DNA from 2 places in the Fusobacterium perfoetens ATCC 29250 genome. Region 2 is predicted to be linked to the other one. Evidence: riboswitches for the same ligand, from Rfam matches in the RefSeq annotation. Region 2 holds a riboswitch; the other holds the start of a gene.
What was found. A riboswitch is a leader RNA that binds a small molecule or an ion and turns the genes downstream of it on or off. The one in region 2 is predicted to bind lysine.

Region 1 (4,222 bases), on a different contig from region 2:
GACAAATGGTAGCTGAAAAAATTCTTGAATCTGATGTAATTATTTTTGCTTCTCCAGTTTATTGGTGGGGAATAACTTCTCAAATGAAAGCAGCTATAGATAGAATATATATGAAAGGAGAATTCTTACCTCAAAAATCTAAAAAAATAGGATTAATTACTGTTGGAGCTGCTGAATTAAGTGATGAAGAATATGATATTATTAAAAGACAATTCAAATGTATTTGTGAATATTTAAAATGGGATTTTGTTGGAAACATAGATATTTCTGCTTATGAAAAAGGAGATATATTAAAAGATACTACTAAAATAACTGAATTAAAAGATTTTTGGAAAAAAATCTAAATTTTAATAAAATAAAAAGGATATTGTATTTTTATAATATCCTTTTTATTTTTATTATGAAGAAAAAATTTATCAATTATAAAAACTTTATTTTTTTAATTTTACTTTTGGTTCTTCAGGAATATTAAATAATGGAATAAATTTATCTAATCCTGTTAAAGTTAAAATAAGTATAGAAACTACAACTATTATAGAAAGAAAATTATATTTTATAATATCTGTTGGTCTAAAATCATAAAGAGGATAAACAACAGAAGCTATTCCTGTAAAAAATACTGTATAAGTATGCCAAGGAATAAATTGAGACCCAAAAACTCCCATAGCATCACTAAAACATCCGTTTCTAAGACGTAATTTATATTTTTCTTCTTCTGTCCCTTCTACATTTTCATCTACTAAATTTTTTATTATTGGTCCAATAGTAACTATTTGAGCCATCTCATCAGCTAAAGCAACATTTCCTAATATTGAAAAAACTCCATTATAAAACATTAATTGTCTTACATTTCTAGAAATTTTCTTTACTATTCTTGATAATGGTTCAAATGCATTGATACTTCCCATAATTCCACCAAAGGCTGTTATCCACATCATCATTATAATAACACTAGCTCCAGCACTTGAAAAACCTGTATACATTAAATCTAAAAATTCTGAAATATTAGGAATTGTTCCTGATATTAATCCAAATACCATAGAACTAATAATTCCTATAAAAAGACAAGCTAAAGTTGGAAAACCTTTTATTGCTGATACTAAAACAAAAATTAGAGGTAAACACATATATAAAGGTACTCCCTCTTTTACTTGATTTAAAAGAATAATTGCTGATTCTCTTTCTGTTTTTAAAACTTCCCAAACGTTATCAGGAATTTGATTGATAGCATCATTTACATTTCCACTTATATTTGGTAACCCCAACATAACTGACACTACATAAAAAGTTATTATTCCAACTATAAGACACCCTACAGACCATACTCCTTGATGTCTTATTCTATGTATAACTTCTACTTTTTGTATTCCAGAACTTACAACTGTAGTATCTGAAATAAGTCCTATATTATCACCAAAACAAGCTCCACCAGCAATAGCTCCTAAGGTCAAAAGAATATTTCCACCAACTATATGATTTAACCATAAAAATATAGGAGCACAAGCTGCAAAAGTTCCCCAAGATGTTCCTATTGTAATTGATAAAATACTTGTGACAATTATTCCTGTAACTGCTATAGTTTTTCCTGTTAGTCCTAAATTTAATGACATAATAATTATTGAAGCTCCTACACCACTAGCCATAAAAGCCTCAGCCATAGCATAAGCTAACATCAAAATAAAAAATACTAATTGAATTTCTTTTACACTATTTACAGCTTTTTCTACAATTTGATTAAAAGAAAACTTTTCAGTTAACCAAGCAATTATTGCTACATATATAGTTGAAATTGGAGCTGCTATTAAAAAGTCTAATTTTATTCCAACCATTAAAATTCCCAATAAAACAATAGGAGATAATTTTAGTATCTCTATAAAAATCCCTCTTCTCTCGTTATTTGTCACTTAATCCTCCTCAATAAAAAAAGCCTTATATTATTAAAATATAAGGCAGAAAATATAAAATAAACTATATAATTTATAATCTAATTGATAGCTCTACACTAGTAAACTAATGTCAGTCTTATAGATATTCTCTATAATCCCAAGTGTCTAAAGTTAGCTCTTTAAACCTTTCGGCAAAATTCCCTTTCAATAATAATCTATGCTTGCTAAGCTCCTATTATTTAATAATGTTTTTTGCAACCTCTACCTCTAAAATATTAAATTGTCCAATATACATGATAACATTTTTTATATTTATTGTCAATTTTGTTTTTCATTTTCTTATTTATTTTTCTTTCTATGAATGTTATAATTAAATATGAACCTATTTTGAGAAGAATATAATAAAATTAAATTCATATAAAATTATTTAGGAGATAAAATGAGTGAATTATATAAATTTGATATTGAAAAAGGAAAAATAATATTAGGTGTTGATGAAGCTGGAAGAGGCCCACTAGCTGGTCCTGTAGTAGCAGCCGCTGTAAAAATAAATGAGTATCATGATTTTTTTGAAGAAATTAATGATTCAAAAAAATTAACAGAAAAGAAAAGAGAAAATTTATTTGAAAAAATTTTAACATTTTGTGATGTTGGAATTGGAATAGCTACTGTAGAAGAAATTGATGAAGTTAATATTTTAAATGCCACTTTTTTAGCAATGAACAGAGCTATTGAAGATATTAAAAGTCAAAATATCAATTATGATATTGTATTAGTAGATGGAAATAAATTAATAAAAAATTATGATGGAAATCAAGAATGTATTATAAAAGGTGATGGAAAATCTTTATCAATAGCTACAGCTTCTATAATAGCTAAAGTAACAAGAGATAGAATAATGTTAAAATTTTCTGAAATATATCCTGAATATCATTTTGAAAAACATAAAGGTTATGGAACAAAACTTCATAGAGAAATTTTACTAGAAAAAGGTCCTTTAAAAATTCATAGAAAAACTTTCTTAAAAAAAATTTTATCTAATTTTTAATAAAAAATCAGGTTTAAAATGAAAAAATTTTTAAATAAAAGAACTCAAGGAGATTATTTTGAAAATTTAGCATTAAAATTCTTAGAAGCTCAAGAATTTCAATTAATTAAAAAAAATTTTTATTCACATTTTGGAGAAATAGATTTAATTTTAAGAAAAGATAATTTAATTATTTTTGTAGAAGTAAAAGAAAGAAGTAGCAAAAAATTTGGAAATGGTTTTGAAGCTATTTCTAAGCAAAAACTAAAAAGAATTTTTTTAAGTGCCAATGAATTTATAACAATAAATAAACTGCAAAATTTTGATATCCGATTTGATGCAATAGCATTTGATGAAAATAATAAATGTTGTTGGATTGAAAATATATTGTGGGGTGATGAAATTGGATTTTAGATGTGCAAAATGTGGAAGTAGCGATTATTATGTAAAAACAGCTATTTTTCCTGAAAAAGATTCAAAATTAAAAGTTGAATTTGGAACTTACTATCTAAAAATTTGTTCAGACTGTGGATATACAGAAATTTATTCTGCTAAAGTTGTTAATAAAGAACTTAAGAAGGTGAAAAATGTTCCAGAGCCTAAACCAACACCTTAGAAAATTTTTATTTAACAATAGATGTAGTGTTTGTAACAGCATTTTATTTGAAGATGAAATATATATTTGTAAAAAATGTAAAGATATTTTTCTACAAAATAATTCTTTAAAAAAATATGATAATGTTTATTATATTTTTAATTATAATAAATATTTTAGAAGTTTAATAAAAAATTATAAATTTCAAAATAGAAAATATATTGGATTTTTTTTAGCAAAACTTATAGAAAAAAATTTAAAAAAAGTAATTGAAGAAAATAATATAGATATAATTATTCCCATACCTTTAAATAAGAAAAGATTCTTTTCAAGAGGATTTAATCAAGTATCTTATATTTTAGATATTTTAAATATAAAGTATTATGAGGCAGAGAGAATAAAAAATACAAAACATATGAGTCATTTACTGAATAAAAATTCAAGAAAATTTAATATAAATAAAGCTTTTTATATTCCTTTTCAAGTGGAAAATAAAAATATTTTAATAATAGATGATATAATAACAACTGGAAATACCATAAACGAATTAAAAAAAGAAATTAAAAGTAAAGGAAAAGTAAAATCTATAACTATTTTTTCTTTTTCTATGGCATCAAGTTTTAAAAAATATAATTTTGGGGAGAATCATGACAATATTAATTGATAATAAAGAATATCTTTTAGATAAACAATATAGTAGTTTTGGTGAAATTA
Region 2 (4,222 bases):
GCTGCTATTGGGGCATATTTTTTACTTATATCTCCACCAGCTGAAAATAGAGCTATATCAATTCCTCTATCAAAACTATTTTCTGTTAATTCTTCTACTGTATATTCTTTTCCTCTAAAAGTTATTTTTTTACCAGCACTTCTTGCTGAAGCAAATAAATATAACTCTGTTATTCCTAAATCTCTTTCCTCTAAAACTTTTAAAAATGTACTTCCTACTAATCCTGTAGCTCCTACAATAGCAACTCTCATATTTATCCTCCTCAAATTATTCTCTATAAATTAAATTCTTCTGCTACTACTTCTACTGCTTTATTTATATCTTTTCTTTCTATACTACATGAAACACTTATCTCTGATGTTGTTACTTGATAAAAATTTATTCCTGCTCTACTTAAAGCTGAGAAGAATTTACCAGATACTCCAGAGTTATTTATCATTCCTACACCTACTATTGAAATCATTGATAAGTTATCATTATATCCTAACTCTATACAAGGTAATTCCATCTTTATTCTTTCAATAGCTTGGTCTAATAAATATTTTTCTCCTTCTACACAGCTAAATGATATTTTAGCTTTATTGTCATTTGAAACATTTTGAGAAATCATATTTATATTTAATCCCACTTCATTAATTATTGTAAATATTTTTGCTATTTTTTCACTAGAATAATTAATATTTGAAAGAGTTGTTACTATTATCTCTTTTGTTATACTAATTCCTGTTACTAATTTATCCTCTAAAACATCATTCATATCCATTATCCAAGTTCCTCCTGTCTCACTTAAAGTTTTTCCAACAAAAATAGGAATATTATATTTTTTACCAATTTCCACAGCTCTTGTCTCCATTACTCCAGCTCCAAGATTAGCCATTTCCATCATTTCTTCATAAGAAATTTTATCTAAAAATTTAGCATTTTTATAAAGTCTTGGGTCAACACTATAAATTCCCTCAACATCTGTATATATTCTACATTCACATTTTAGAGAAGCAGCTAAGGCAACAGCACTTGTGTCTGACCCTCCTCTTCCTAATGTGGTTATATCTCCATGGTCATTTATTCCTTGAAATCCAGCTACTATAACAACATTATTATCTTTTAAATATTCTTCTATTTTTTCTGTATCAATATTTTTGATTTTACTTTTTGTATGAACTCCTACAGTTTTTACATTAGCTTGATACCCTGTTAATGATACAGCTTTTTGTCCCAAAGAATTTATAGCCATTGATAATAAAGAAACTGTTTGTTGTTCCCCTGTAGATAAAAGAGAATCTAATTCTCTTTGATTTGGTGAATCAGAGATTTCTTTTGCCATAGCAATAAGGGCATTTGTTGTTTTTCCCATTGCTGAAGCAACAACTATAATTTCATTATATTTTGTTTTCTTTAAGTTCACTATATATTCAGCTATCGCTTTAATTTTTTCAATAGTTGCTACACTAGAACCACCATATTTTAATACTACTCTCATATATTATCTCCTTTTTCATTTTAAAATAAAAAACCAACAGACTTATCTGTTGGTTTATATTTCATTTTGAGATAATATAATTTATTTTTAGTATCACAACAATGAATAACACAACAGAAAGCACAACATTGAATATCAATGACAGTTATATGGATATTCTCCATATTCCCAACCTAAAAATCCTCCCTATAATTTTTAGATTTCGGCAAAATCCCCTTTCATTATATCTCAAAGTTAGGTAACTCAACATAATTACTTTTGTCATTTGCTCCTCAATCCGTTTCCTATTTTATTGTTGTCATTTTATAACAATTTCTATAAAAAATAAAATATAAATTTTATATCTTAAACTATATATTATATAAATTTATTTTTTATAATTTTTATTGTTTTATAGATTTTTTTTTGCTATAATTCTTATTAATTAATTTATGGAGGTTTTTATGAATAATATAATTTTAAATAATATAGATAAATATAATGATTGGTTTATAAAAGTTAGAAGAGATTTACATAAAATTCCTGAGTTAGATTTTGATTTACCAAAAACAATAAAATATATTTCTTCAACTTTAGATGAACTTAATATAAATTATAAAACAAATATTGGAAAAAGTGGAATTGTAGCTGATATCCCTGGAAAAGATTCTTCTATTACTATTGCTTTAAGAGGAGATATTGATGCTTTACCAATATTAGAAAATAATGATTTTGAATTTAAATCTGAGCATATTGGAAAAATGCATGCCTGTGGTCATGATGTTCATAACACAGTTTTATTAGGAGTAGCCAAAATTTTATCAGAAATAAAAGATGAAATTCCTTGTAATATCAGACTTATTTTTCAACCAGCAGAAGAAACTACTGGTGGAGCTCTTCCCATGATAGAGGATGGAGTTTTAAAAAATGTAAATGCTATATTTGGACTTCATGTTGACCCTTTTGTAAATGTTGGAAGTATAGGAATTAAATATGGGCCTATGTTTGCCTCTTCTTGTGGAGTAAAAATAAAAGTTATAGGAAAAAGTACTCATGGAGCTTTTCCAAGTGAGGGGGTTGATGCTATAGTTACTACAGCTCAAATTATTAGTTCTATTCAATCTATTGTTTCAAGAAATACAGATGCTAGAGAATCTGTAGTTATAACTTTTGGTACTATTAATGGTGGAACAAAAGAAAATATAGTTGCTGGAGAAGTTGAAGTTACAGGAATTTTAAGAACTCTTTCTACTGAAAGTAGAGAATACAATAAACAAAGAATCAAAGAAATGGCTGAATTTGTAGCAAAAGGATATGGAGCTACAGCTATTGTTAATTTTAGAAATAGTTATAATGCTTTAATAAATCATGATGAATATGTAGATATTGTTAAAGAAGTTGGAAATGAAGTTTTAGGAAAAGAAAATGTTATTACTAAAAAATATTCAGAAATGGGAGCAGAAGATTTTTCTTATTATCTCGAAAGAGTACCTGGAGCTTTCTTTTATTTAGGTATTAGAAATGAAAGTATTGGTGCTTGTGAACCATTACATAATGATAAATTTATGATAGATGAAAATGCTATTAAGGTTGGAGTAAAAGTCCAAATAGCTAATATTTTTAAAGCTTATGAAAATTTAAAAAATAATTTAAAATAAAGGGGAAAATATGTGGGAAATCTTAGAAATAATCTTTTTTATAATATTATTAATATTTATTTTTCAAAATATGAAAAGGAGAAATAAAATTAGAGCTGGAGAAAAACTTACAGGAAAAATTGTTGAAGTTACTCCTCTAAAAAGACTGATAATTGAAATTGGAAATAAAAAAGAAAAAAAGAAAGTTCAAACCTTAGAATCAGGTTTATTCCAATATTCTAAAAAAAATATTGGTGAAAAAATTGAAGTTTATTATAACAAAGAAATCTACAATAAGTGTTCCTTAGTAGAATTTAATAAATGGGACTTAAAAAAATCTATAAAATTTTTCTTAATTTTTGTTATAATTTATACTATCATTTGGATTTTTATTAATATTTTATAAAAAAAAGGATTGTTATTTTAATGTACCTAAAATTCTTAAATATCTAAGTAATAGGATACTTATTATAACAATCCTTTTATTTCTAAATCATAAAATTTTTATTATTCTAAATTAATTCTCTATTTTTATATTTATAAAATAATTTTAATTTTTAACTATTTATCACTTTTAGGTAAATCTCCTATAGTACAAATACGCCCATTTCTTCTTCCTATATCATTTATAATTTCATCATATTTATCTCCATCTTTTGTAATTCCACAAGCACTTTTAGCTATATTTTGAAGATGTTTCCAATCTGTAAATGAACGAGCCATTACTGTAGAAGCTTCTTGATTTCCTCCACCATGAAGAGCCATTGCTGTCCAGTTTGAACCTCTAACCATATGTTCTATAAAACGAACTGCTCTTAATCTATCAAATGAATCATATTCTGGATTTCCAGGATTGAAAGCCCTTCTACAAATTTCTCCAATTTCTGGTGAACGCATATCAAACTCTGAAGGAGCTGTTTCTCCAAAACCAGCAATAATATCTCTAGCATAACGAACAGCATCAAATGGTATTTTTGTACATGTATATTTACATGTATGAGATAATAATGGATTAGGAATCCAGAAACCACTTGGATGTTTAAATCCTTCAATTCCTGAAGCTATTGATAAAGCATATACAGTTTCAGCAATCATAGCCATTTCTGTAAGTTTTGTTTTTATATGT

Region 1: it holds a riboswitch for lysine, as region 2 does, so the genes downstream of both, T364_RS0101905 (Na+/H+ antiporter NhaC family protein) here and T364_RS0103275 (aspartate kinase) in region 2, are expected to answer to the same signal.

What each region holds. Positions count from the first base shown of each region.
Region 1 is NZ_JHXW01000004.1:126,265-130,486, forward strand. It holds gene T364_RS0101900 (flavodoxin family protein) at 1-344, shown strand, start outside; gene T364_RS0101905 (Na+/H+ antiporter NhaC family protein) at 432-1,829, opposite strand; lysine riboswitch at 1,985-2,158, opposite strand; gene T364_RS0101910 (ribonuclease HII) at 2,326-2,934, shown strand; gene T364_RS0101915 (YraN family protein) at 2,953-3,327, shown strand; gene T364_RS0101920 (zinc ribbon domain-containing protein) at 3,311-3,529, shown strand; gene T364_RS10315 (ComF family protein) at 3,501-4,172, shown strand; gene T364_RS0101930 (hypothetical protein) at 4,156-4,222, shown strand, end outside.
Region 2 is NZ_JHXW01000006.1:18,312-22,533, forward strand. It holds gene T364_RS0103270 (aspartate-semialdehyde dehydrogenase) at 1-251, opposite strand, end outside; gene T364_RS0103275 (aspartate kinase) at 275-1,480, opposite strand; lysine riboswitch at 1,591-1,764, opposite strand; gene T364_RS0103280 (M20 metallopeptidase family protein) at 1,924-3,117, shown strand; gene T364_RS0103285 (hypothetical protein) at 3,128-3,502, shown strand; gene T364_RS10395 (4-hydroxyphenylacetate 3-hydroxylase N-terminal domain-containing protein) at 3,658-4,222, opposite strand, start outside.